Linked DNA regions of Rubrivivax gelatinosus IL144. The protein of the gene in region 3 interacts with the protein of the main gene of each other region in a pairwise test. Links are inferred from orthologs where the notes say so. Each region holds a gene or a part of one and is shown on either strand. Other genes may lie near its edges.

What was found.
Region 1: the proteins of secA (region 3) and secB interact in binary tests that used the Escherichia coli proteins (3 or more experiments, as listed by UniProt). The link is inferred for Rubrivivax gelatinosus IL144 from one-to-one orthologs.
Region 2: the proteins of secA (region 3) and secG interact in binary tests that used the Escherichia coli proteins (3 or more experiments, as listed by UniProt). The link is inferred for Rubrivivax gelatinosus IL144 from one-to-one orthologs.
Region 4: the proteins of secA (region 3) and ybgC interact in binary tests that used the Escherichia coli proteins (3 or more experiments, as listed by UniProt). The link is inferred for Rubrivivax gelatinosus IL144 from one-to-one orthologs.
Region 5: the proteins of secA (region 3) and RGE_RS01255 interact in binary tests that used the Escherichia coli proteins (3 or more experiments, as listed by UniProt). The link is inferred for Rubrivivax gelatinosus IL144 from one-to-one orthologs.

What each region holds. Positions count from the first base shown.
Region 1 is NC_017075.1:4,494,102-4,497,658, reverse strand. What follows is about bases 553-3,341. They hold secB (protein-export chaperone SecB), read left to right. Parts: upstream 553-1,606; coding sequence 1,607-2,077; downstream 2,078-3,341. Other genes in these bases: trmL (tRNA (uridine(34)/cytosine(34)/5-carboxymethylaminomethyluridine(34)-2'-O)-methyltransferase TrmL), read right to left, coding at 3,257-3,341; RGE_RS20425 (NAD(P)H-dependent glycerol-3-phosphate dehydrogenase), read left to right, coding at 2,124-3,104; grxC (glutaredoxin 3), read left to right, coding at 1,257-1,514; RGE_RS20440 (rhodanese-like domain-containing protein), read left to right, coding at 553-1,160. In the rest of the region: gpmA (2,3-diphosphoglycerate-dependent phosphoglycerate mutase), read right to left, coding at 1-499; more of RGE_RS20440, read left to right, coding at 549-552; more of trmL, read right to left, coding at 3,342-3,557. UniProt on the Escherichia coli protein: One of the proteins required for the normal export of some preproteins out of the cell cytoplasm. It is a molecular chaperone that binds to a subset of precursor proteins, maintaining them in a translocation-competent state.
Region 2 is NC_017075.1:1,595,087-1,598,621, reverse strand. What follows is about bases 428-3,194. They hold secG (preprotein translocase subunit SecG), read right to left. Parts: upstream 2,123-3,194; coding sequence 1,733-2,122; downstream 428-1,732. Other genes in these bases: RGE_RS07635 (NAD(P)H-quinone oxidoreductase), read right to left, coding at 2,910-3,194; tpiA (triose-phosphate isomerase), read right to left, coding at 2,146-2,886; RGE_RS07655 (NADH-quinone oxidoreductase subunit A), read right to left, coding at 991-1,350; RGE_RS07660 (NuoB/complex I 20 kDa subunit family protein), read right to left, coding at 491-967; RGE_RS07665 (NADH-quinone oxidoreductase subunit C), read right to left, coding at 428-474. In the rest of the region: more of RGE_RS07665, read right to left, coding at 1-427; more of RGE_RS07635, read right to left, coding at 3,195-3,535. UniProt on the Escherichia coli protein: Subunit of the protein translocation channel SecYEG. Overexpression of some hybrid proteins has been thought to jam the protein secretion apparatus resulting in cell death; while this may be true it also results in FtsH-mediated degradation of SecY.
Region 3 is NC_017075.1:1,090,758-1,094,816, reverse strand. Bases 363-3,653 are described here. They hold secA (preprotein translocase subunit SecA), read right to left. Parts: upstream 3,308-3,653; coding sequence 563-3,307; downstream 363-562. Other genes in these bases: RGE_RS05160 (hypothetical protein), read left to right, coding at 3,501-3,653; RGE_RS24895 (S8 family serine peptidase), read left to right, coding at 363-456. Outside these bases: more of RGE_RS24895, read left to right, coding at 1-362; more of RGE_RS05160, read left to right, coding at 3,654-3,830; RGE_RS05150 (ClpXP protease specificity-enhancing factor), read right to left, coding at 3,952-4,059. UniProt on the Escherichia coli protein: Required for protein export, interacts with the SecYEG preprotein conducting channel.
Region 4 is NC_017075.1:4,193,470-4,197,164, forward strand. Bases 355-3,281 are described here. They hold ybgC (tol-pal system-associated acyl-CoA thioesterase), read left to right. Parts: upstream 355-1,579; coding sequence 1,580-1,984; downstream 1,985-3,281. Other genes in these bases: RGE_RS19080 (pyridoxal phosphate-dependent aminotransferase), read left to right, coding at 355-1,519; tolQ (protein TolQ), read left to right, coding at 1,981-2,664; RGE_RS19095 (ExbD/TolR family protein), read left to right, coding at 2,666-3,106; tolA (cell envelope integrity protein TolA), read left to right, coding at 3,111-3,281. Outside these bases: transcription antitermination factor NusB, read left to right, coding at 1-338; more of RGE_RS19080, read left to right, coding at 338-354; more of tolA, read left to right, coding at 3,282-3,695.
Region 5 is NC_017075.1:269,137-272,775, forward strand. Bases 584-3,454 are described here. They hold RGE_RS01255 (maltoporin), read left to right. Parts: upstream 584-1,348; coding sequence 1,349-2,560; downstream 2,561-3,454. Other genes in these bases: glk (glucokinase), read left to right, coding at 584-1,172; RGE_RS01260 (pullulanase-associated domain-containing protein), read right to left, coding at 2,682-3,158; RGE_RS01265 (alpha-amylase family glycosyl hydrolase), read right to left, coding at 3,212-3,454. Outside these bases: more of glk, read left to right, coding at 150-583; more of RGE_RS01265, read right to left, coding at 3,455-3,639.

The DNA.
Region 1 (3,557 bases), 3.4 Mb from region 3 along the record:
GCACCTCGTTCCAGCAGGGCAGCACGCGCGCGACGGTGTCCTTCAGGCACTCGGTCAGCGGCACCTGCTCGGGCGCCAGCTTGGCGTAACGCGGGTCCTGGCGCTGGCCACGCGGGTCGGCGGCGTCGAGCACCGGCGGCGGCGTGTCGTAGCTGCGGCGCCAGATCAGCACCTGCTGGTCACCGTACTGCTTGGCCATGTCGCCCTTGTTCAGGCCTTGCAGCGCGCCGTAGTGGCGTTCGTTCAGGCGCCAGTCCTTGACGACCGGCAGCCAGGTGCGCTCCATCTCGTCCAGGCAGTGCCAGAGCGTCCAGATGGCACGCTTCAGCACCGAGGTGTAGGCGACGTCGAACTCGTAGCCGGCGGCCTTCAGCAGACGGCCCGCTTCGCGCGCCTGGGCGACGCCGGTTTCGGTCAGCGGGACGTCGGTCCAGCCGGTGAAGCGGTTCTCGAGGTTCCAGGTGGATTCCCCGTGACGGATCAGGACGAGCTTGTGCATGGGCCGAATTCTATAATTCGCGCCCTCTGCCGCCTTTGATCCCGACGCCTTGAACTTCCTCATCGAAAACTGGATGCTCGTCTTCATGGCTGCCCTCTCGGGCGGCCTGCTCGTGTGGCAGACGATCCAAGGCGGCGCCGGCCGCGGTGTGCCGCCTGCCGAGGCGGTGCGACTCATCAACCGCGAGAAGGGCGTGCTGATCGACGTCTGCGAGCCGGCCGAGTACGAGAAGGGCCACGCCGTCGGCGCGCGCAACATCCCGCTCGCCACGCTGGCCGACGCCAAGGGCCTGCCGGGCAACAAGACGCTGCCGATCGTGCTGCTGTGCGCCTCGGGCGCGCGTGCCGGCCGCGCCGCGGCGCAGCTGCAGAAGGCGGGTTACGAGAAGGCCGTCGCGGTGGCCGGCGGCAACGCCGCCTGGCGCGAAGCCAACCTGCCGATGGAAAGCGGCGCCAAGGGCGACAAGCCCGAGAACGCTGAAAAGACCGAGAAGAAGGCCAGGGCCGCCAAGGCGGAAGCCAAGCCGCTGCCGGCGCCGGCAGCCGAGGCGCCGGCCGCTCCGGTGGCTCCGGTCACCCCGGTGGCCGAGCCGGCACCGACCGTGGCCGAGGTCCCGGCGGTCGAGCCGCAGACCCCGCCGCAGGAACCCAAGGGCGCCTGAGCCCGGCGCGCGGCACGCCCCGCGCGCTTCTGGGTCTTGTCATACGCCGGACAATTCGCTCCGAGCCTGCTGTCTTCGTGCGGGCGAGGAAAGTGCATGAGCCCCGTCCGGATGTACACGACCCAGGTCTGCCCCTACTGCCTGCGCGCCAAGGCGCTGCTCAAGCAGCGCGGCGTCGCGGCGATCGAAGAGATCCGCGTCGACCAGGACCCGAAGCAGCGCGACGCGATGATTGCGCTCACCGGACGCCGCACCGTGCCGCAGATCTTCATCGGCGAGACCCACGTCGGCGGCTGCGACGACCTCGTCGCGCTGGACCAGCGCGGCGGCCTCGCCCCCCTGCTCGCGGGCTGACGCACCCGGGGCGGAGGCCCCGGTGGGGTGGTCCATAATCGCCGGCCGCTGCCGCCCGAACCCGGGCGGCCACCTCCCAACACGGAACCACCATGGCCGACGCGACCCCCGTTTTCCAGATCCAGCGCATGTACCTGAAGGACCTGTCGCTGGAGCAGCCGAACTCGCCGCAGATCCTGCTCGAGCAGCAGCAGCCGGCGGTCGAGATCAATCTCGCGATGGCCGCCGAGGTCGTCGCCGACGGCATCTTCGAGGTCACCGTCACCGCCACCGTCACGACCAAGGTCGCCGACAAGACGCTGTTCCTCGTCGAGGCCAAGCAGGCCGGCATCTTCGAGATCCGCAACATCCCGGAAGACCAGATGCAGGGCATCCTGAGCATCGTCTGCCCGCAGATGGTCTACCCCTACCTGCGCGCCATCGTCTCGGACGTCTGCACGCGCGCCGGCTTCCCGCCGATCCTGCTGAACGAGGTCAACTTCCAGGCCATGTTCGAGGCCCGCATGCAGGCCGAGGCCGCCCAGGCCAACGGCGGCTCGCCGATCATCACCTCGGCGAACTGATCGCCTTCGCGGGGCCTTCGCGGCCCCGCCCCGCGCTGCCGACACGATGAAGATCGCCGTCCTCGGCGCCGGTGCCTGGGGCACGGCGCTCGCCGCCGCGGCCGCGCCGCGCCACGAGGTCCTGCTGTGGACCCGTGACGCCGCCCAGGCCGCCGAGATCGCGGCCACCGGCCGCAACACCCGCTACCTCGGCGACGAGCCGCTGCCCGCCGGCCTGCGCGTCAGCGCCGACCGCGACGCCGCGCTCGCCCACTGCGAAGGCGGCCTGCTGGTCGTCGCGACGCCGATGGCCGGGCTGCGCGAACACCTGGGCTCGCTGCCCGACGAGCGCCCGGCGCTCTGGGCCTGCAAAGGTTTCGAGAGCGGCACCGGCCTGCTCGGCCACGAGATCGCGCGCGAACTGCGCCCCGGCGCCGCCGGCGGCGTGCTGTCGGGCCCGAGCTTCGCGCTCGAGGTGCTGCGTGGCCAGCCGACGGCGCTGGTCGCCGCCAGCGAGTCCGACGCCCTGGCCGCGGCCGCCGTCGAGGCCTTCCACAGCGAGAGCCTGCGCGTCTACACGGCGCGCGACATCGTCGGCGTCGAGGTCGGCGGCGCGGTGAAGAACGTGCTCGCGATCGCCACCGGCATCGGCGACGGCCTGGCCGCCACCGGGCTCAACGCCCGCGCCGCGCTGGTCACGCGCGGGCTGGCCGAGATGACGCGGCTGGGCGTCGCGCTGGGCGGCCAGGCGGCCACTTTCATGGGCCTGTCGGGGCTGGGCGACCTGGTGCTCACCGCCACCGGCGACCTGTCACGCAACCGCAAGGTCGGCCTGGCGCTGGCCGCCGGCAAGGCGCTGCCCGACATCCTGGCCGAGCTCGGCCACGTCTCCGAAGGCGTCTACAGCGCTGCCACGGTGCTGCAGCGCGCGCGTGCGCTGGGCGTCGAGATGCCGATCACCGAAGCCGTCGTCGAGGTGCTCGAAGGCCGTGTTTCGCCCGAGACCGCGCTGCGGCGGCTGATGGGCCGCCAGTCGAAGGCCGAGTAGCCTTCGGCTGTTGACCACACGGCTCCCCCGAGCCCCCTCCGAGAGGGTGCTCCAGCTCGTTCGAGCGCACCCTCCAGCCTCCCTCCGTGAGGGAGGCTCCAGTTTGTATGACGTCCGATGCGCTGCGGGTCCGCCGCGGCCTGCGCGGACGGCTATGCGGCGCCGTCGTATCCGTTCTGGCGCCAGGCGTCGAAGACCGCGACGGCCACCGCGTTGCTGAGGTTCAGGCTGCGCTGGCCGGCGCGCATCGGCAGGCGCACGCGCTGCGAATCGGGGAACCGTGCCAGCAGCTCGGCCGGCAGGCCGGCGCTCTCGGCGCCGAAGACCAGCCAGTCGCCGGCTTGCCAGCGCTGCTCGGCCAACGGGTGCGAGCCGCGTGTCGTGAACGCGAACATGCGCGCAGGGTCGGGGCGCTCGCTCTCCAGCAGCGCGTCCCAGGACGCGTGGCGGCGC
Region 2 (3,535 bases), 500 kb from region 3 along the record:
GGTCGGGAAGTCCTTGCGCATCGGGTGTCCGATGAAGCCGTAGTCGGTGAGGATGCGACGCAGGTCGAGGTGGCCGTCGAAGACGATGCCGAACAGGTCGAAGGCCTCGCGCTCGAACCAGTTGGCCGAGGGCCAGATGTCGTTGACCGAGGGCAGCACCGGCAGGTCGTCGTCGGGGCAGAAGACCTTCAGCCGCAGGCGCCAGTTGTGGGTCAGCGACAGCAGGTGCGACACGACGCAGAAGCGCGGGCCGTCCCAGGGCTGGTTGCGGTACTCCGAGTAGTCGACGCCGCACAGGTCGACGAGCTGCTCGAAGCGCAGTTCGGGCGTGTCGCGCAGCGTGCGCGCGACCTCGAGGTAGTCGGCGGCGCCGACGGTGATGGTGATCTCGCCGAGCGCGCGCACGGACGTGCGGATCTTGCCGGCCAGTGCGCTTTCGAGGGCGCTCTGCAGGAGGTCGAGTCGGGTGCTCATCGTGCTGATCGCGCGGTCAGCGCGCGATGGTGTTTTCGCGTCGGATCTTGCTCTGCAGCTGCAGGATCCCGTACAGCAGCGCCTCGGCCGTCGGCGGACAGCCCGGCACGTAGACGTCCACCGGCACGATGCGGTCGCAGCCGCGCACGACGGAGTAGCTGTAGTGGTAGTAGCCGCCGCCGTTGGCGCACGAGCCCATGCTCAGCACCCAGCGCGGTTCGGCCATCTGGTCGTAGACCTTGCGCAGCGCCGGTGCCATCTTGTTGCACAGCGTGCCGGCGACGATCATCAGGTCGCTCTGCCGCGGGCTCGGGCGGAACAGCATCCCGAAGCGGTCGATGTCGTAGCGCGCCGCGCCGGCGTGCATCATCTCGATCGCACAGCAGGCCAGGCCGAAGGTCATCGGCCACAGCGATCCGGTCTTGGACCAGTTGATCAGCTTGTCCACCGAGGTGGTGACGAAGCCTTCCTTGATGACGCCTTCGATTCCCATAGCTTGTCTCCCAGCCGGCGGGGTCAGTCCCAGTCCAGCGCGCCCTTCTTCCACTCGTAGACGAAACCGACGACGAGGATGCCGAGGAACAGCATCATCGCCCAGAACCCCGTCGCGCCGATGTCGCGCAGGGCCACGGCCCAGGGGAAGAGGAAGGCGATCTCGAGATCGAAGAGGATGAACAGGATGGCGACGAGGTAGTAGCGCACGTCGAACTTCATGCGCGCGTCCTCGAAGGCCTCGAAGCCGCATTCGTACGGGCTGTTCTTCTCGACGTCCGGCCGGTTGGGGCCGAAGATGAAGCCGAGAACCTGCGGCGCGACGCCGACAGCGAGGCCGACGAGCACGAACAGGATGACGGGGAGGTAGGCCTGGATGTCCATGTTTTCTTGATCCTTGTCAGAGTCCCGTCAGGTTCTGTCAGGTCGAAAAAAAACGCGCCTCGAACAGCCTACACAGGCTGCCCGCTGGGCGCGCTTTACCGTTCATTCGGATCACTCCTTTGAACGGCGTTGCCGGATGCTTGGACCACCTCCGGACAACACGTCACTCGGTCTTTGGTGCCGACGGCGAGACTCGAACTCGCACAGCTTTCGCCACTACCCCCTCAAGATAGCGTGTCTACCAATTTCACCACGTCGGCAAGACGTCAAACCCTGGCGCTTACTGTCCGGTTGGCATGAGGGTCGCTCACCGGACAAAGAAGCATTCTATATCGACTTCTAGTTTATTTCTTGGAAACCCTTACAGACGATTCAGTCGCGCTCAATTCGCGCCGGTCGCGCCGGAGGCCGGCGTCGCCGGGGCCAGCGGCTGCGTGCCGGGAATGACACCGGTGGCCGGCGCGCTGGGCGCCGCCGGGGCGACCGGGGCCGCGCGGTCGAGCACGCTGCCGCCGTCCGTGGACGGGCCGCGCACGCTGTTGGACATGAAGGCCAGGGCCAGCGTGCAGCAGAAGAAGAGCGTCGCGCAGGCCGCGGTCGAACGCGACAGGAAGTTCGCGCTGCCGGTGGCGCCGAACAGGCTGCCGGAGGACCCGCCGCCGAACGAGGCGCCCATGTCGGCGCCCTTGCCGTGCTGGATCAGCACGAGGCCGATCATCGCCAGCGCCGACAGGATCTGCAGGACGAGGATGAGGTTCATCCAGATGTGCATGGGAACAAACTCCGGGGAAAAGCTCAGGCCGCGGCGCGGCAGATCGCGATGAAGTCGGCAGCCTTCAGCGAAGCACCGCCGATCAGCCCGCCGTCGATGTCGGGTTGCGCGAACAGCGTCGCGGCGTTGTCCGCCTTGACGCTGCCGCCGTAGAGGATGCGCATCGTGTGCCCGCGACCGGTGGCCGCGTGCAGCTGCGCGCGCAGCACGGCATGCACCGCCTGCGCCTGTTCGGGCGTCGCGGTGCGGCCGGTGCCGATGGCCCAGACGGGCTCGTAGGCGACGACGATCTCGCTGGCGCAGTGCGCCAGCTGGTGGATCACCGCCGAAAGCTGGCGCTTGACGACCGCTTCGGTCTCGCCGGCGTCGCGCTGCTCCAGCGTCTCGCCGACGCAGACGATCGGCGTCACGCCGCGCGCCAGCGCCGCCTGCGCCTTGCGCGCGACGACGGCGTCGCTCTCGGCGTGGTAGGCACGGCGCTCCGAGTGGCCGACGATGGCGTAGCGGCAGCCGCATTCGGCCAGCATCGCCGCCGACACCTCGCCGGTGTAGGCGCCCTGCTCGTGCTCGGAGACGTCCTGCGCACCCCAGCGCAGCTCGCTGCCGGCCAGCGTCGCCGCGGTCTCGGACAGGAACACGTTGGGCACGCAGACCGCCACGTCGGCGGCGTAAGGACGGCCGGCGATCAGCGCGGCCAGCAGCTCGGCATTGGCCGGGCGGCTGCCATGCATCTTCCAGTTGCCCACCACGAGCTTGCGTCGCATCTTGTGAGTCCTCGAGAAGGGGTTCACCAGGTCAGCACGATCTTGCCGACGTGCGAACCGGATTCCATCAGCGCGTGCGCCGCGGCCGCCTCGGCCGCCGGGAACACGCGGTGCACGACCGGCTTGACGGCGCCGGTCTCCAGCAAGGGCCAGACCTGCTCGCGCAGCGCGCGCGCCAAGCCGGCTTTGTAGTCCACGCTGCGCGCACGCAGCGTCGAGCCGGTGATCGCGATGCGCTTGCGCAGCACCGCGCCGGCGTCGAAGCTGCTGGCCGTGCCGCCTTGCACCGCGATGATCGCCAGGCGGCCGTCGACCGCCAGGCACTTGACCTCGCGCGCGACGTAGTCGCCGGCGACCATGTCGAGCACGACGTCGACGCCGCGCCCGTCGGTCAGGCGCTTGGCCTCGGCGACGAAGTCCTGCATGCGGTAGTTGACCGCGTGGTCGGCGCCGACCGCCAGCGCGGCCGCGCACTTGTCGTCGCTGCCGGCGGTGACGATCACCTGGGCGCCGAAGGCCTTGGCGAGCTGGATCGCGGTGACGCCGATGCCGCTAGTGCCGCCTTGCACCAGCAGCGTCTCGCCGCGCGCCAGGCGCGCGATGGCGAACACGTTCTGCCAGACGGTGAAGAAGGTCTCGGGCAGGCTCG
Region 3 (4,059 bases):
TTCAAGGGCGACTACCAGTCGACCGTGGTGCTGACGCCGACGGCCAACGGCTTCCCGTGGCTGGCGACGCTGGCCGGCGGCAGCTACACCAACCAGCCCTCGGGTGCGACGTTCACGATGGCCGACGGGAACATCCCGTACTTCCTCGTGCACTACGACCACCTGTCGCGCAAGGTGATCCTGGAAGCCTTCGAGGCCGACACCGGCAAGTCCTGGCACCGCGTGAGCATGGAGGAGTACGTCACCCGCAACTCGACGCCGGGCGGCTTCTTCACCTACTCCTGGGACGGCACGACCTTCCGCGGCAAGGGCGAGAACCCGAAGGCCTGGAAGACGGTGCCCAACGGCCGCTACGTCGTGAAGATCTCGGTGCTCAAGGCGCTGGGCGACGAGGGCATCGCGACCGACTGGGAGACCTGGACCTCGCCGGTGATCACGATCGCCCGCCCGCAATAAGCGGCGCGAGCCTGCACGAAGGGGCCCCTCGGGGCCCCTTTTTCATGTCCGCCGGAAATGGAAACGGGGCCCGCGGGCCCCGTCGTCGTCGCGGCGATGCCGGCCGTCAGGCCAGCTTGCCGTGGCAGCTCTTGTACTTCTTGCCGCTGCCGCAGGGGCAGGGATCGTTGCGGCCGACGCGCGGCACCTCGGCCACGGCCGTGGCGGCATCGGCTTCCTGCGAGACGCTGCCGTCCTCGTTGGGATGGGTGTAGGTCACGTTGCTGACCTGGCCGGCCTGCTCCTCGATCGCCTCGGCGGCTTCGCTGGCCTGGTCGCGCGACTGGATGCGCACCGTCATCAGCACGCGCGTGACTTCCATCTTCACGACGTCGAGCAGCTGGCTGAAGAGCTCGAAGGCCTCGCGCTTGTATTCCTGCTTCGGGTTCTTCTGGGCGTAGCCGCGCAGGTGGATGCCCTGGCGCAGGTAGTCCAGCGCCGCGAGGTGATCACGCCAGTGCGAGTCCATCGCCTGCAGCAGCACCATGCGCATGAAGGGCGTGAACTGTTCGCTGCCGACCAGGTCGATCTTGGCCTGGAACTGCGCGTCGGCGGCGGCGATGACCTTGTCGACGATCTCCTCGTCGGTGATGCTCTCGCTGCCCTCGACGATGCTCTTGAGCGGCAGCTCGAGCTGCCATTCCTCGGTCAGCACGCGTTCGAGCGCGGCCAGGTCCCACTGCTCTTCCAGGCTCTCGGCGGGCACGTAGGTGCGCACGACCTCGGTCATCGTCGCGCGGCGCAGGTTCGAGATCTGCTGGTCCAGCGACTCGGACTCGAGGATCTCGTTGCGCTGCTGGTAGATGACCTTGCGCTGGTCGTTGGAGACGTCGTCGTACTCGAGCAGCTGCTTGCGGATGTCGAAGTTGCGCGCCTCGACCTTGCGCTGCGCGCTCTCGATCGAGCGGTTGACGATGCCGGCCTCGATGGCCTCACCCTCGGGCATCTTCAGCCGGTCCATCACCGCGCGCACGCGGTCGCCGGCGAAGATGCGCATCAGCGGGTCGTCCAGGCTCAGGTAGAAGCGGCTGGAACCCGGGTCGCCTTGGCGGCCCGAACGGCCGCGCAGCTGGTTGTCGATGCGCCGGCTCTCGTGGCGCTCGGTGGCGACGATGCGCAGCCCGCCCAGCGACTTGACCTTCTCGTGCAGGCCCTGCCACTCGTCGGTGAGCTGCTGGGCGCGGGCCTTCTTCTCGTCCTCGGACAGCGCCGGGTCGGCTTCGAGGAACTGGATCTGCTTCTCGACGTTGCCGCCGAGCACGATGTCGGTGCCGCGGCCGGCCATGTTGGTCGCGATCGTCACCATCTTCGGCCGGCCGGCCTGGGCGACGATCTCGGCTTCCTTGGCGTGCTGCTTGGCGTTGAGCACCTGGTGCGGCAGATCGGCCTTCTTCAGCAGCTCGGAGATCAGCTCCGAGTTCTCGATCGAGGTCGTGCCGACCAGCACCGGCTGGCCGCGCTCGTAGCAGTCGCGGATGTCGGCGATGACGGCGTCGTACTTCTCCTTGGCCGTCTTGTAGATCAGGTCGTTCTCGTCCTGGCGGACGGTCGGCTTGTTCGGCGGAATGACCACCGTCTCGAGGCCGTAGATCTCCTGGAACTCGTAGGCCTCGGTGTCGGCCGTGCCCGTCATGCCCGACAGCTTGCCGTACATGCGGAAGTAGTTCTGGAAGGTGACCGAGGCCATCGTCTGGTTCTCGCTCTGGATCCGGACGCCTTCCTTGGCTTCCACGGCCTGGTGCAGGCCGTCGCTCCAGCGCCGGCCCGTCATCAGACGGCCGGTGAACTCGTCGACGATGACCACTTCGCCGTTCTGCACGACGTAGTGCTGGTCGCGGTTGTAGAGCTGGTGGGCCCGCAGCGCCGCGTAGACGTGGTGCATCAGCGCGATGTTGGCCGGGTCGTACAGGCTCGCGCCCGGGGCCAGCAGGCCGGCCTCGGCGAGGATCTGCTCGGCCTTCTCGTGGCCGGCTTCGGTCAGGAAGACCTGGTGCGCCTTCTCGTCGACGGTGAAGTCGCCCGGCTCGATGACGCCTTCGCCGGTGCGCGGATCGGCTTCGCCGATCTGCTTCTTCAGCTTCGGGATCACCGCGTCGACACTGACGTACAGCTCGGTGTGGTCCTCGGCCTGGCCGCTGATGATCAGCGGCGTGCGCGCCTCGTCGATGAGGATCGAGTCCACCTCGTCGACGATGGCGTAGTTCAGGCCGCGCGCGACGCGCTCGCGCACGTCGTAGACCATGTTGTCGCGCAGGTAGTCGAAGCCGAACTCGTTGTTCGTGCCGTAGGTGACGTCGGCGGCGAAGGCGGCCTGCTTCTCCTCGCGCGACAGGCCCGGCACGTTGACGCCGACGGTCAGCCCCAGGAAGCCGTAGAGCCGGCCCATCCATTCGGCGTCGCGGCGCGCGAGATAGTCGTTGACGGTGACCACGTGCACGCCCTTGCCCGGCAGCGCGTTCAGGTACACCGGCAGCGTGGCGACCAGCGTCTTGCCTTCGCCGGTGCGCATTTCGGCGATCTTGCCTTCGTGCAGCGCCATGCCGCCGATCAGCTGGACGTCGAAGTGGCGCATCTTCAGCACGCGCTTGCCGGCCTCGCGCACGACGGCGAAAGCCTCGGGCAGCAGGTCGTCGAGCGAGGTGCCCTGGGCCAGGCGCTGGCGGAACTCGTCGGTCTTGGCACGCAGCGCGGCGTCGTCGAGCTTCTGCAGCTGCGACTCCAGCGCGTTGATCTTGTCGACCGTGCGCCGGTAGCCCTTCAGCAGGCGTTCGTTGCGGCTGCCGAAAATCTGGGTCAGGATCTTGGGAAACATGAAGTCCGCGCTCGAGATGTGATGCGGTGCCGGCACCCCGCGATGCCGAAGGGCCGAGAGGGATCGGGCGATTCGCTCGGGGCGCTCGGGCGTCGCGCTGGCGCACGGACACGAAGCCGACGAGTTTAGCACCCGGTCATGGCGCGACATCGGCGCCCCCGCGCTCGCGCGGCCATAGGGCTAGACTGTCGTGATGGCCCCCCGCTCCCCTCTCGCCGGCACGCTCTCGTTCAGCGACGCGCTGAGCGGCCACGCGCCGCTGGCGGGGCTGCTGCAGCGGGCGCGCGAGTCGCGCGCGCGCTACGACGCGATCGCGCCGCTGCTGGCCGGCGGCCTGCGCACCGCGGTGCGGCCCGGGCCGCTCGATGAGGAAGGCTGGACGCTGCTGGCCGCGCACGGCGCAGCGGCGGCCAAGCTGCGCCAGCTGCTGCCGCGGCTGGACACGCGGCTGCGCAACGCCGGCTGGGCGCCGGTGGCGATCAAGGTGCGGGTGCTGCCGCCCGAGCCCGGCCTGCGGCGCTGAGCCACGGCCGCGCCAGGGGGCTGGTGCCGGCTGTCAGAGTCGAACTGACGACCTTCCGCTTACAAGGCGGGTGCTCTACCAACTGAGCTAAGCCGGCGCGAGCTGCGGATTGTAGGAGCGCCTACTTGATCCGCTTGAGCGACGGGCGGCCGCCGGGCCCGGCGGGCTCGGGCGGCTCGTCGGACGGAGGCGGGGTCTCGGCGTCTGCCTCCGGCGGCTCGGGAGCCTC
Region 4 (3,695 bases), 3.1 Mb from region 3 along the record:
AGCAGGACGGCTTCGACAAGTGCGACCGCGCCCACTTCGACGCCCTGCTGCACGGCTGCATCGCCGAAGCCTCGGCGCTGGACGCGGTGCTCGCGCGCCACGTTGACCGCCGCACCAACCAGCTCTCGCCGGTCGAGCACGCGGTGCTGATGATCGGCGCCTACGAGCTGACGCACTGCATGGAAGTGCCGTACCGCGTCGCGATCAACGAAGCCGTCGAGCTCGCCAAGAGCTTCGGCGGCACCGACGGCCACAAGTACGTCAACGGCGTGCTCGACAAGGCGGCCGGCGACCTGCGCCCGGCCGAGGTCGCGCAGCGCCGCGCCCAGGGGGCCTGATGCGCGTCGCCAGCCGGGTCGCACGCATCGACCCGTTCTACGTCATGGAATGCGCCAAGGCGGCCGACCGCATCGCCGCCAGCCCCGCCTGCGACCCCGCACGCGGCGGCGAGCCGATGATCTACCTGAACATCGGCGAACCCGACTTCACGGCGCCGCCGGGCGTGCAGCGCGCCGCCGAGGCCTGCCTGGCCGCCGGCCGCACGCAGTACACGCCGGCGCTGGGCCTGCCCGCGCTGCGCGAACGCATCGCCGGCTGGTACCGCACACGCTGGGGCGTCGACGTCGACCCGGCGCGCATCGCCGTCACCGCCGGCGCGTCGGCGGCGCTTCAGCTCGTCTGCCTGGCCTTGTTCGAGGCCGGCGACGAGGTGCTGATGCCGGACCCGAGCTACCCCTGCAACCGCCATTTCGTCGCCGCCGCCGGCGGCACGGCGCGGCTGGTGCCGGCGGTGCCCGCGGCGCGTTTCCAGCTCGACGCCGGCTCGGTGGCCGCGCACTGGACGCCGGCCACGCGCGGCGTGCTGCTGGCCTCGCCGAGCAACCCGACCGGCACCTCGATCGCGCCGGCCGAGATGGCCGCCATCGCCGAGACCGTGCGCGAACGCGGCGGCGTCACGATCGTCGACGAGATCTACCTCGGCCTGGGCTACGACGAGGCCTTCGGCCACACGGCGCTGGCGCTGGGCGAGGACATCGTCTCGATCAACAGCTTCTCCAAGTACTTCAGCATGACCGGCTGGCGCGTCGGCTGGGTGGTGCTGCCGACGGCGCTGGTCGGCGCGGTCGAGAAGCTGGCGCAGAACCTCTTCATCTGCCCCTCGACGGTGGCCCAGCACGCCGCGCTGGCCTGTTTCGAGCCCGAGGCCATCGACGAATACGAACGCCGGCGCGAGGAGTTCCGCCGCCGCCGCGACTTCATCGTGCCCGAGTTGCAGAAGCTGGGCCTCGCGGTGCCGGTCGTGCCCGACGGCGCGTTCTACGCCTGGGCCGACTGCTCGCGCTATTCGCCCAGCAGCTGGGACTTCTGCATGCAGATGATGGAGCGTGCCCACGTCGCGATGACGCCGGGCCGCGACTTCGGCCCGGCCGCCGCCGAGCGCTACCTGCGCCTGTCCTTCGCCAACTCGATGGCCCAGCTCGAAGCCGCGATCGCGCGCCTGGCGCGCGAACTCCGATGAGCCCGCGGCAGCCCCGCCGGCCCGGGGGCCGTTGCTGCGCTGCCGCATAATCGCCCGCCGATGTCCGAGACCGCCGCTTTCCGCCACCGCGTCCGCGTCTACTGGGAAGACACCGACGCCGGCGGCGTCGTCTACTACGCGAACTACCTGAAGTTCTTCGAGCGTGCCCGCACCGAGTGGCTGCGCTCGCTGGGCATCGGCCAGGAAGCCGGGCGCGTCGCCACCGGCACCGTTTTCGTCGTCGCCGACGCCACCGTCTCCTACCGCCGCCCGGCGCGGCTGGACGACGAGATCGTCGTCACCGCCAGCGTGCGCGAGCTCTGCCGCGCCTCGCTCGTCTTCGCCCAGCAGGCCTGGCGCGGCGAGGAGCTGCTGGCCGAAGCCGAGGTCCGTGTCGGCTGCGTCGACGCCGCGACCTTCCGCCCCGTGCGCATCCCGCTCCAGATCTTCGACGCCCTCCGATGAACCAGGATCTTTCGATCGTCTCCCTCGTGCTGCAGGCGAGCGCCGTCGTGCAGCTCGTGATGGCCGGCCTGGCGCTGGTCTCTCTGGCCAGCTGGACCGTCATCTTCGGCAAGCTCTTCGGCCTGCGCACCGTGCGCAGCCGCAACGAAGCCTTCGAACGCGAGTTCTGGTCGGGCCGCAGCCTGACCGAGCTGAACCAGGCGGCCACGAACAAGACCGACGCGGCGCCGATCGAACGCATCTTCGCCAGCGGCATGCGCGAGTTCCTGAAGCTGCGCGAACGCCGCCTGGACGCCGGCGCCCAGCTCGACGGCGCACGCCGCGCGATGCGCGCCAGCTTCCAGCGCGAGCTCGATGCGATCGAGAGCCACCTCAGCTTCCTCGCCTCGGTCGGCTCGGTCTCGCCCTACGTCGGCCTGTTCGGCACCGTCTGGGGGATCATGCATGCCTTCGTCGGCCTGTCCAACCTGCAGCAGGTGACGCTGGCCACCGTCGCGCCGGGCATCGCCGAGGCGCTGGTGGCCACCGCGATCGGCCTGTTCGCGGCGATCCCGGCGGTCATCGCCTACAACCGCTTCGCGCGCGACATCGACCGCATCGCGATCCAGTTCGAGACCTTCATCGAGGAGTTCTCGAACATCCTGCAGCGCAACGCGTCGGGCCCGGCCGGGAGCGTCTGAGATGCCTGCCGTGGCTTCCCGCGGCGGCCGCGGCCGCCGCCGATCGGTCAACGAGATCAACATGGTCCCGTTCATCGACGTGATGCTGGTGCTGCTGATCATCTTCATGGTCACCGCGCCGCTGATCACCACCGGCGTCGTCGACCTGCCCTCGGTCGGCAAGTCGCAGCAGCGGCCGAGCGCGGTGGTCGAGATCGTCGTCGGCAGCGACGAGACGCTGAAGCTGCGCCTGATCGACGGCAGCAAGGCCGGCGAGCCCGAGGCGGTCAAGCTGCCGCAGCTCGTGGCCCGCGTGCGCGAGGCGCAGGACGGCAAGGCCGAGGTGCCGGTCGTCATCAGCGCCGACCGCAACGTCAAGTACGAGAGCGTCGTGCGCGTGATGGACACGCTGCAGCGCGCCGGCGTGCAGCGCGTCGGCCTCTCGGTCAAGCAGGGAGCCTGAGCCCGTGGCGCATGACGCGCTGCAGCCCCGCCCGGCCGACAGCCTGCTGACCGGCGCCGGGCTGGCGCTGCTCGTTCACCTGCTGCTGATCGTCGGCCTGACGGTCGCCGTCGACTGGCACTCGGCCGAACCCGAGACGGTCAGCGCCGAGCTCTGGGCCGCCGTGCCCGAGACCGCCGCGCCGCCGCCCGCGCCCGAGCCGCCGGCCCCGGCACCCGAACCGAAGCCCGAACCCAAGCCCGCGCCGGAGCCCAAGCCGGCGCCGCCGCAGGCCGCGCCCGACCGCGACGCGCAGATCGCGATCGAACGCGCCGAACGCCGCAAAAAGGAAGAGGAGCGCGAGAAGCGCGAACTCGCCGAGAAGCAGGCGGCAGAGAAGAAGGCCGCCGAGAAGAAGGCACGCGAAAAGGAAGAAGCCGACAAGAAGGCGCGCGAGAAGGAAGAGGCCGACAAGAAGGCCAAGGCCGAAGCCGACGCGAAGAAGAAGGCCGATGCGCAGAAAGCCGCCGACCAGAAGGCCGAGGCCCAGCGCCTGGCCAAGCTGCGCGACGACCAGCTGAAGCGCATGCAGAACTCGCTCGGCGGCACC
Region 5 (3,639 bases), 820 kb from region 3 along the record:
TTCGATGCTTTGCAAGGGTTTGCCGTGCATCGCAAAGGCGCCGATCCCGGCGCCCGGTTCGAGTCGAGGAGGGCTCCCGTGAACCATCACCCGATCGTCGCCAAGAGCGCCGGCCGGTCCTCCTCGTGCACGGCGGGGGAGGGATTGTCGTGAACCTCGGTGGCAGTGCCGTGCCGCGGCCCTGGCTGGTGGCCGACATCGGCGGTACGAACGCGCGTTTTGCGCTCGTCGACGGCGCCGGTGCGCCGCCGCGCGACATCCACCGCGTGCGCTGCGCCGACTACGCCGGCCCGGTCGAGGCCGCGCGGGCCTACTTGGCCGAGCGCCAGGCCGCCGCCGGCACCGGCTGGCAGGCGCCCGACTGGGCGGCGTTCGCCGTCGCCACCCCGGTCGGGCAGGACCGCATCGAGCTGACGAACAGCGCCTGGTCGTTCTCGCGCGCCGAGAGCGAGGCGGCGCTGGGTCTGGACGGCCTGCTGATGCTCAACGACTTCGAGGCCCTGGCGCTGTCGCTGCCGGGGCTGGCACCGCAGCAGCTGCGTGCCCACGGCGCGCTGCCGGCGGCGCGCGGCACGCTGGCCGTGCTCGGCCCGGGCACCGGGCTGGGCGTCGGCGGCCTGCTCGAGACGGCCCACGGCTGGCGCGCGATCGCCGGCGAAGGCGGCCACGCGACGCTCGCGGCAGGCGACGATTTCGAGGCCGAAGTCCTGCGCGTCGTGCGCGGCGAGTTCGAGCACGTGTCGGCCGAACGCCTGCTGTCGGGCATCGGTCTGCCGACGCTGTACCGCGCCATCGCCCGCGTGCGCGGCGAGGCCGCGGCCGAACTGACGGCCGAGGAGATCGGCACGCGCGGCGCCGACGGCTCGGACGCGCTGTGCGCCGCGACGCTGGACAGCTTCTGCGCGATGCTCGGCGGCTTCGCCGGCAACGTCGCGCTGACCTTCGGCGCGCGCGGTGGCGTGTTCATCGGCGGCGGCATCGTGCCGCGTTTCGCCGACTTCTTCTTCGCCTCGCGTTTCCGTGAACGTTTCGAGGCCAAGGGGCGCTTTCGTGCCTACCTCGAAGCGGTACCGACGGCGCTGATCGTCGAGCCGTACGCCGCGCTGTACGGCGCCGCCGCCGCCATCGAGGCACGGCGCCGTCGCGCCACTTCACAAGGCCACGCCGCATGAGCACGCGCCGTGGCCAGCCGAGCGCCCGTCGGGCCGGGGGACCGCGAGACCCCGCGCATGACGGCACTGCCGCGACCGCCGGACGACGGTCGCGATTCGGGCCGGGGCTTGCACGACGGGCGCCCGCCGAATTTCCCCGTCCCATTCACCACTAGACCACGAACGAGGAGTTAACGATGTCTCGCCTTCACACCCGACTTCTTCCACTGGCGGCGGCCGCTGCGGCCGCGCTGTTCAGCACCGGCGCGAGCGCGCTGGAGTTCCATGGCTACATCCGCAGCGGCTCCGGCGTCACCAGCGGTGGCGGCGACCAGACCTGCTTCTCGCTCCCGGGCGCCTACACCAAGTACCGTCTCGGCAACGAGTGCGAAACCTACGGTGAAGCCCAGCTCGACCAGAACCTCTACGACGGCAAGGACGGCGTCAAGTTCGACTACCACCTGATGTTCGCGTACAGCAAGGCGTACTCGACGCAGCAGGACTACGAGAGCCTGAAGAACGACGGCGCCGACTGGGCGCTGCGCCAGAACTGGATCGGCGTGAAGGGCCTGCCGATGCTCAATGGCGCCAGCGTCTGGGCGGGCAAGCGCTACTACAAGCGCGAAGACGTCCACATGTCGGACTTCTACTACCACGACACCTCGGGCTACGGCGCGGGTATCGAGGACGTGCAGGCCGGCCCGGGCAAGTTCTCGTACGCGCTGATGCGCAACACCGACACCGACCGTGGCATGACCCGCCACGACTTCCGCTACGAAGGCATCAGCCTGGGCGGGGCCGGCACGCTGGACTTCGCGATCGAGCTGAACCGTGCCGACTCGACCAATGGCGCGACCGCGGAGAACGGCTCGTTCCTGCAGGTCGAGCACATGATCCCGATGTTCGGCGGCTTCAACAAGCTGGCCGTGCAGTACGGCAAGGGCTCGGCGAGCAACCTGGTGCTCGGCTATCCGTCCTACACCGCCGACAACGACAACAAGACCTGGCGCATCCTGGACTGGGGCGTGGTCGAGTTCTCGCCGTCGTTCAGCGGCATGTACGAGATCATGCACCAGGACACGAAGGACAACTATTCGTGGACCTCGATCGGCGTGCGCCCGGTCTGGCACCTCACCGACTACTTCAAGCTGCAGGCTGAACTCGGCTACGACCGCGTGAAGCCCGACAACCTGAAGACGATGAACCTGACGAAGTTCACGATCGCCCCGACGCTGGTCGCCGGCCGTGGCTTCTGGGCGCGTCCGGAACTGCGCCTGTACGTCACGCACGCGAAGTGGAACGACGCCGCGCGTGACCAGTGGGGTGGTGTGGCTGGTGGCAGCACGGGCCGCTTCGGCTCGGACACCAACGGCACGACCTACGGCTTCCAGATCGAAGCCTGGTGGTGATCGGCTGACGGGGTGCCGGGCGACCGGCACCCTGTTCGCGACTCGTCCCTTTACGACAAAGGCGCTCCTCGGAGCGCCTTTTTTTGCGTCGTGCCCGGCTGGAGGCCGGGCGGCGTTCAACTCACTTGCGTGCCTTCAGCGCCTCTTCGAGCGTGAAGTACGCGGTGCAGTCGCCGGCGTTGATGAACACCTGGCGACCCTGCGGCAGCATCCAGGTCGAGTCCTTGGTGCAGTCCTTGTTGTCGCCCTTGTGGATGATGTAGTTGATCTTGCCGTTGCGGAACTCGTTGGCCTTGACCTGCCAGTACATGCCGAAGCCGTCCTGGCCGGTGGGCTTCATCGGGTTGCCCCAGCTGATGCCCATGATCGGCATGTCGGCCTTGTCGCGCGGGCCGACGACCTTGCCGTCCTGCACCTTCTCGAACGATTCCCAGAAGTGCACGCCCCAGCCGGCGTAGCTGCCGTCCGGACGGTAGTAGTGCAGCGAGATCGTGTCGGCGGGCACCTCGGCGACCTTGACCGCGTCCTGCGCGGCGGCCGGGCCGGCCGAGAGCAGGGCCGCGGTACCGAGCGCGGCGATCCAGGCGAGTCGTTTCATCTTTGCTCCTTCGGTGGGGTTCGAACGGGCCGCCCACCCGCGGCCTCCTTGGTTCACTTCAGCGCTTCGAGCAGCACGACGCCGCGCGGGTCGGCGTCCAGCGTCACCTTGCCGCCGGCCACCGTCGCGCTGCCGCCGCCGTAGGCGTCGTGCACGCGCGTGCCGTCGGCGAAGACGTCGGCGACGCTGATCGTCACCGTGCCGCGGGCGCCGACGGCCGCGACGATGCGGTCTTCCGGCAGCACGCGGGCGAAGGTGTAGGGCTGGGCGGCGATCTGCCAGTGCTTGCCGCGTGCGACGGCCACGTGGCGGGCGCGGAACTGGCCCAGCTTGCGCCAGTGCGCCAGCGCCGCGCTGTCCAGGCTGGCCCAGTTCATGTCCGAGCGCGTCGACTGCTGCGGGTCGCCGTAGGCCGCCGGGCCGTCGGGGCGCGCGCTCTCGTCGCCGTAATAGATCTGCACGCCGCCGGGCGCCAGCATCA